2 regions of the Streptomyces boninensis genome follow, and region 2 is predicted to be linked to the other one. Evidence: riboswitches for the same ligand, from Rfam matches in the RefSeq annotation. Region 2 holds a riboswitch; the other holds the start of a gene.
The links. Region 2 has a riboswitch for ZMP and ZTP ahead of folP (dihydropteroate synthase). Riboswitches for the same ligand answer to the same signal wherever they lie in the genome.

Region 1 (3,404 bases), 1.3 Mb from region 2:
GCGGCCCGACGAGCGTCGCGCTCATCAACGGCGGCAGCACGCAGGCCACCGCCCTCTACGCGTCCTCGCGCGCGTACGCCGAACTCTCCCGCTACATCGGCGAGTCGGCCAACGACACCCACCAGCTGGCCAAGACCCCGCCCCGCTCCGCACTCGGCGGTCAGGAAGGGCGCCAGATCACCGCGACCTGGCTGATCCACGACGTCCAGGTCTGGCGCGTCGACCGCATCTACCTGGACACCCGCGACGGCCGCCCCCTGATCCAGCGCACCGTCGGCGAGCCCACCGACGCCAGCCCCGAGGTGACCTGGCGGGCGGCCGCGGACTCGGAGGGCCTCCTCCGGGTGCTGGCCCGCCTGAAGGTGGACGGCAAGTCGACGGACGAGGGCCGCACGGCACCGGACTTCCCGGCGCTGCACTCCGGTTCGGGCACCGGTGGGACACCGGCCGCCGCCCCGGTCAAGCGCGCCGCCGCCCCGGACACCGACCCCGCCACCGGCTGGTGGTGGGCAGTGCCCGGCGCGGCGACCGGCGCGCTGCTGGTGTGGGGCGCGTTGCGGCGCCGCCCGCGTACGGCCGGCAGGGACGACTCGCGGTGGGAGCTGCTCGACGTATCGGAGCAGGACGAGCAGGCGCCGGACGGGCCGGACGCCCGGCTGAGCACCCCCGCCCGCCGTCAGGCGACCGGCAGCCCCGGCGCCGGATAGGCCCCCATCAGCTCCGCCACCTCACCGCGGATCCCCTTGAGCGCCACCTCGTCCTCCGCCTTCGCGGCAGCGACCCCGCGGTCGATCCACGCGGCCACCTGCGCCATGTGGTCGGTGGTCAGGCCGCGGGAGGTCAGGGACGGCGTCCCGATGCGCAGCCCTGACGGGTCGAAGGGCTTCCTCGGGTCGTACGGGACGGTGTTGTAGTTCGTGACGATGCCCGCCCGGTCGAGGGCCCGCGCCGCGGTCTTGCCGGGGACGTCCTTCGGGGTCAGGTCCATCAGGATCAGGTGGTTGTCCGTGCCGCCCGAGACCAGGTCGAAGCCGCGCTCGGCCAGCGCGCCGGCCAGGGCCTTCGCGTTGGCGACGACGGCCTGCGCGTAATCCCGGAACGACGGCTGCGCCGCCTCGTGCAGGGCGACGGCGATGGCGGCCGTGGTGTGGTTGTGCGGGCCGCCCTGGAGGCCGGGGAAGACGGCCTTGTCGACGGGCTTCGCGTACGCCTCCTTGGTCAGCAGCATCGCGCCGCGCGGCCCGCGGAGGGTCTTGTGGGTGGTCGTCGAGACGACGTCGGCGTGCGGGAAGGGCGACGGGTGCGCCCCGCCCGCCACCAGACCCGCGATGTGCGCGATGTCGGCGACGAGCACCGCGTCGATCTCGCGGGCGATCTCCGCGAAGGCGGCGAAGTCGATGGTCCGCGGAATCGCCGTACCGCCGCAGAAGATCAGCTTCGGGCGGTGCTCGCGGGCGAGGTCCCGCACCTGATCGAAGTCGATCAGACCGGTGTCTTCCCGGACCCCGTACTGCACGCCGTTGAACCACTTCCCGGTCGCCGAGACGCCCCACCCGTGGGTGAGGTGGCCGCCCATCGGCAGCGCCATCCCCATCACCGTGTCGCCGGGCTCGGCGAAGGCGAGATAGCAGGCGAGGTTGGCCGGCGAGCCGGAGTACGGCTGCACGTTGGCGTGGTCGGCGCCGAAGAGCGCGGCGGCGCGGCCGGCGGCGAGGGACTCGATCGGGTCGACGTTCTGCTGGCCCTCGTAGTAGCGGCGGCCGGGGTAGCCCTCGCTGTACTTGTTGGTGAGGACGGTGCCGGTCGCTTCCAGCACAGCGGTCGATACGTAATTCTCGCTGGCGATCATCCGCAGGGTGTCGGCCTGCAGCTGCTCTTCCGCGGCTACGAGCGCCGCGAGCTCCGGGTCGGCGGCGCTGAGGGCGGGGTGGTCAAGGGGCATGGGATCAAACCTCCGGGTCGCATCGCTGTGGTCCCCGGGTGCCCAGGCGGGCGGCACCTTGCGCGCTGACGCGCACGGCTCCCCCGTGGTCGATTCCACGTACGCCAGTCACCGCGCCCCCTCAGCCTAGCGGGGGACTCCGTGGCGAAGCCACAGGATGCCGCGCCGCACACGCGAGGATTGCTCCGCGCCGCGGAAGCGCACGATAGAAGTGGGTCCCACAAGGACCCCCTCCAACTCCCGCCGTATCCCGAACGGAGCCGAAGAGCATGACGACGACCACGCAGGACCAGATCCGCTCCGCGGAAGCCCACAGCGCGCACAACTACCACCCGCTGCCCGTCGTCATCGCCTCGGCGGAGGGCGCCTGGGTCACGGACGTCGAGGGCAAGCGCTACCTCGACATGCTGGCCGGCTATTCGGCGCTGAACTTCGGCCACGGTAACCGGCGGCTGCTGGACACCGCCCGCGCCCAGCTGGACCGCGTCACCCTCACCTCCCGCGCCTTCCACCACGACCGCTTCGCGGAATTCTGCGAGCAGCTCGCGGCCATGTGCGGCAAGGACATGGTGCTGCCGATGAACACCGGCGCGGAGGCGGTGGAGACCGCCGTCAAGACCGCCCGAAAGTGGGGCTATCGGGTCAAGGGCGTGCCCGACGGCCGGGCGAATATCGTGGTCGCCGACAACAACTTCCACGGCCGCACGACCACGATCGTCTCCTTCTCCACCGACCCGGAGGCGCGCGCGGACTACGGCCCGTACACGCCGGGCTTCGAGATCGTCCCGTACGGAGATCTGGCGGCCCTGGAAGCGGCCGTCGACGACAACACGGTGGCCGTCCTGCTGGAGCCGATCCAGGGCGAGGCGGGCGTGCTGGTGCCGCCGCCGGGCTATCTGGCAGGCGTGCGCGAGCTGACCGCCGCGCGCGGCGTCCTCTTCATGGCGGACGAGATCCAGTCAGGCCTCGGCCGTACGGGACGGACCTTCGCGTGCGAGCACGAGGGCGTGGTCCCGGACGTCTACATCCTCGGCAAGGCTCTCGGCGGCGGCGTCGTCCCGGTCTCGGCGGTGGTCGCCGACCGCGACGTGCTCGGCGTCTTCCACCCCGGCGAACACGGCTCCACCTTCGGCGGCAACCCGCTCGCCTGCGCGGTCGGCCTGGAAGTCATCGCGATGCTGCGCAGCGGCGAGTTCCAGCAGCGGGCGACCGAGCTCGGCGATCATCTGCACGCCGAGCTCGGCCTGCTCACCGGCAGCGGCGCGGTGCGCGAGGTCCGCGGCCGCGGCCTGTGGGCGGGCGTCGACATCGACCCGTCGTACGGGACCGGGCGCGAGCTCTCGGAGAAGCTGATGGCGCGCGGCGTCCTGGTGAAGGACACCCACGGCTCCACCATCCGCATCGCCCCGCCGCTGGTGATCTCGAAGGAGGACCTGGACTGGGGCCTCGACCAGCTGCGGGA
Region 2 (3,404 bases):
GGGTGTGGGCCGGGCCGCGGCTGCTCGATCTGCATGCCTCCTGGACGCGTTCGCTGCTCGCGCCGACGCAGGCCTCCGTACTCGCCCGGCAGGTCATCGAGCTCGACGAGAAGCGGACCGCAGCGACCGACTGGCAGGCCGCCGAGGTGCGGCGTATCGAGCGCGATCTGCACGACGGGCCGCAGGCCAGGCTCGTCGCCCTCGGGATGACCGTGTCCGCCGCCGAGGAACTCGTCGACAGCGACCCCGCCGCCGCGAAGGCGCTGCTGCGGCAGGCGCAGGAGTCGTCCTCCACTGTGCTGCAGGAGCTGCGCGGGCTGGTGCGGGGGATCCACCCGCCGGTGCTCGCCGAGCGCGGGCTTGTCGATGCGATACGGGCGCTGGCGCTGGACAGCGTGCTGGAGGTGGAGGTCAAGGCGGAGCTGCCTGACCGGCTTTCCGAACCCGTGCAGTCCGCCGCCTACTTCGCGGTCGCCGAGGCGCTTGCCAATGCCGCAAAGCACGCGCGGGCCCGGCGGGTGGAGGTCGATCTGTGGCAGCGGGACGGGACCTTGCGGGTCGTGGTCGGTGACGACGGGCGGGGTGGTGCGGATCCGGCGGGGGGCAGCGGGCTGCGGGGGATCGAGCGGCGGCTGGTGCCGTTCAACGGGGTGATGGCGCTGAGCAGTCCTGCGGGCGGGCCCACGACGGTGTCGATCGAGATTCCGTACGACGCGCCGGCGGGTGGGGCGCGGGCCGACGAGGCCCCTGCCGGGCAGCGCGGCGCCACCGCGTCCCAGCGGTGGCTCTGGGAGCTCGCGATCGCCTCGGTCGTCGTGCCGATCGCGCTCGTGCCACAAGGCCTGGTCGCCGGGATACAGTTGATCATTGGCTGGGAGGGGCGCTCCTGGTTCCTGGCGCTTTACATGCCGGAGCCGTGGCAGTGGCCGACCGTGGTCGCCATGATCGCGCTGGGGCTGGCCGGGCTGCCGATGCTCGTGCGGCGGCACCGGTGGTTCTCCCGGCATTTCCGGGGCAAGACGCGCGCTTGCTGACGTGGAGGGGGTGGCTGGATGCGGGTCGTACTCGCCGAGGATCAGTATTTGCTGCGGGACGGGCTCGAGCGGCTGCTGACGGCGCACGGGATGGAGATCTGCGCCGCGGTGGAGTCCGGGGAGGAGCTGCTGGCGGCGCTGCGGGAGCAGCGGCCCGATGTGGCCGTCGTCGATATCCGCCTGCCGCCGACCTTTACGGACGAGGGGCTGCAGGCCGCCCTTGCGGCGCGGCGGGAGCGGCCTGAGCTTCCGGTGCTGATCCTTTCGCAGCATGTGGAGCAGCTGTACGCGCGGGAGTTGCTGGCGGACGGGCGGGGCGGGGTCGGGTATCTGCTGAAGGACCGGGTGTTCGCGGCGCGGCAGTTCGTGGACTCGCTGCGGCAGGTGGCCGCGGGTGGCACGGCGATGGACCCGGAGGTGATCGCGAAACTGCTGGCGAGCAATGCGCGGGACGAGCCGCTCGGGCGGCTGACGCCGCGGGAGATGGATGTGCTGTCCGGCATGGCGGAGGGGCGGTCGAACGCGGCGATCGCGCGGACGCTGGTCCTGTCGGAGGGGGCCGTCAGCAAGTACACGACCAGCATCTTCGCGAAGCTGGATCTGGCGGAGTCGAATGATGACAACCGGCGGGTGCGGGCGGTGCTTGCTTACTTGAACGGGACCGCGGGGTCGGGGTGACCAGGGCGGGGCTGGGGGGAGCCGGCGGCTGCGGCTAGGGTGATGGCGGGCCGTGACTGGCGTGTGCGGATGGGTGCAACCATCGGGGAGCGGTCCCGTCGTCGTGACGCAGTGCCGTGCGCCTGGGCTTTCCGGTTAGCGAGCTGGGAGGCGGGCGGTCATGGCCATTCGGTATGTGGATCCTCCGGTACGGGAGGATGAGCGGGCGACGGTGGCGGGTGCGGTGCCGGGTGCCGCGATGCGGCTGCGGTCGATGCCGCGGCTGGTGGGGATCGTGAACATCACCGCGGATTCTTTCTCCGACGGTGGGCGTTATCTCGCGGCCGATGACGCGCTGGCGCAGGCGCGGCTGCTGCGGGCGCAGGGCGCCGATCTCGTGGAGCTCGGGCCCGCGTCGAGCCATCCGGACGCGGAGCGGGTGGATGCCGCGGAGGAGCGGCGGCGGCTGGCTCCCGTGCTGGAGCGGCTGGTGGCCGAGGGGGTGCCGGTAGCGGTGGACTCGTATCTGCCGCAGACGCAGCGGTACGCCGCGGGGCGGGGCGCGCTCGTCCTGAATGACATCCAGGGCTTTCCCGACCCTGCGCGCTATGCCTCGCTGGCGGCTTCGGGCTGCACGCTGGTCGTCATGCACTCCGTGCAGCGGGTGGGGCCTGCGACGCGGGTTTCGACGGATGCGGAGGCGGTGTGGCGGGGGATCGAGCGGTTCTTCGCGGAGCGGCTGGCGGCGCTGGCGGCCGCGGGCATCGGGCGGGAGCGGCTGGTCATCGATCCCGGGCTCGGGTATTTCCTCGGGTCCACGCCGGAGCCGTCGCTGACGGCGCTGGCGCGGGTGCGGGGGCTGAAGGAGCGCTTCGGGGTGCCGGTGCTGGTGTCGCCGTCGCGGAAGTCCTTTCTGCGGGCGGTGACCGGGAGTTCGCCGGATACGGCTGGTCCGGCCACGCTGGCCGCTGAGTTGTACGCGGCGCTGCAGGGGGTCGACTACATCCGCACGCATGATGTCGGTGCCGTACGGGACGCGCTCGCGGTCTTCGCGGCGCTGGAGGGGGCCGGGCACGCCTAGCGGCAGCGTCGGCCGGTTCGGTCGGGCCGGCTGACCCGGTCGGCCAGGGCAGAAGGCGGTCGCGGCGGCGGCCCGGGCGGCCGGGGCACGGCAGCCGGCCGGGGCGGCCCCGCCAGGCCCACCTACGGCCCGGGGCGCGCCAGCACCGCCGGCCCCTCACGCCCGCAGCCGCAACCCCCGCGGCGTCGCATGGAACCCCGCCGTCTCCAAGGCCGCGCCCAGCGGCGTGTCCAGCGCCGACCGGCCGTTGGTGCGCTCGATGGTCACCCTCGTGCCCAGGGCGCCCTCGCGCGCCGCGGCCGCCAAGGCCTCCGCCGCCGCGGACAGGCGGGGGTCCTCGGCCTCCGCCCACGCGAGGAGGGTCTTGCCGCCGCGCTCCACGTACAGCACCAGCTCGCCGTCGACCAGGACGACCAGCGCGCCCGCCTTGCGGCCCGGCTTGTGGGTCGAGCCCTCCGGTGGGTCGGGCCAGGACAGCGCCGCGCCATAGGCGTTGGCTGGGTCGGAGGCCGCCAAGACCACCGTCTGTGGCTTGGTGCCCGGGCCCGGGCCGCCTGCCAGCGCGCGGAGACGGTCCACGGCGCCGTCCATCGCGAACTGGGCCGCGCCCAGGCCCTCGACTACATAGCCGC

Region 1: linked by a shared signal. The riboswitch ahead of glyA (serine hydroxymethyltransferase) and the one ahead of folP (dihydropteroate synthase) in region 2 are both predicted to bind ZMP and ZTP.

The regions. Positions count from the first base shown of each region.
Region 1 is NZ_CP183837.1:5,945,485-5,948,888, reverse strand. It holds gene ACNNMR_RS27320 (hypothetical protein) at 1-707, shown strand, start outside; gene glyA (serine hydroxymethyltransferase) at 677-1,942, opposite strand; ZMP/ZTP riboswitch at 1,976-2,064, opposite strand; gene rocD (ornithine--oxo-acid transaminase) at 2,212-3,404, shown strand, end outside.
Region 2 is NZ_CP183837.1:7,266,507-7,269,910, forward strand. It holds gene ACNNMR_RS33165 (sensor domain-containing protein) at 1-1,034, shown strand, start outside; gene ACNNMR_RS33170 (response regulator) at 1,053-1,712, shown strand; ZMP/ZTP riboswitch at 1,755-1,847, shown strand; gene folP (dihydropteroate synthase) at 1,966-2,772, shown strand; gene ACNNMR_RS33180 (ATP-dependent helicase) at 2,929-3,404, opposite strand, start outside.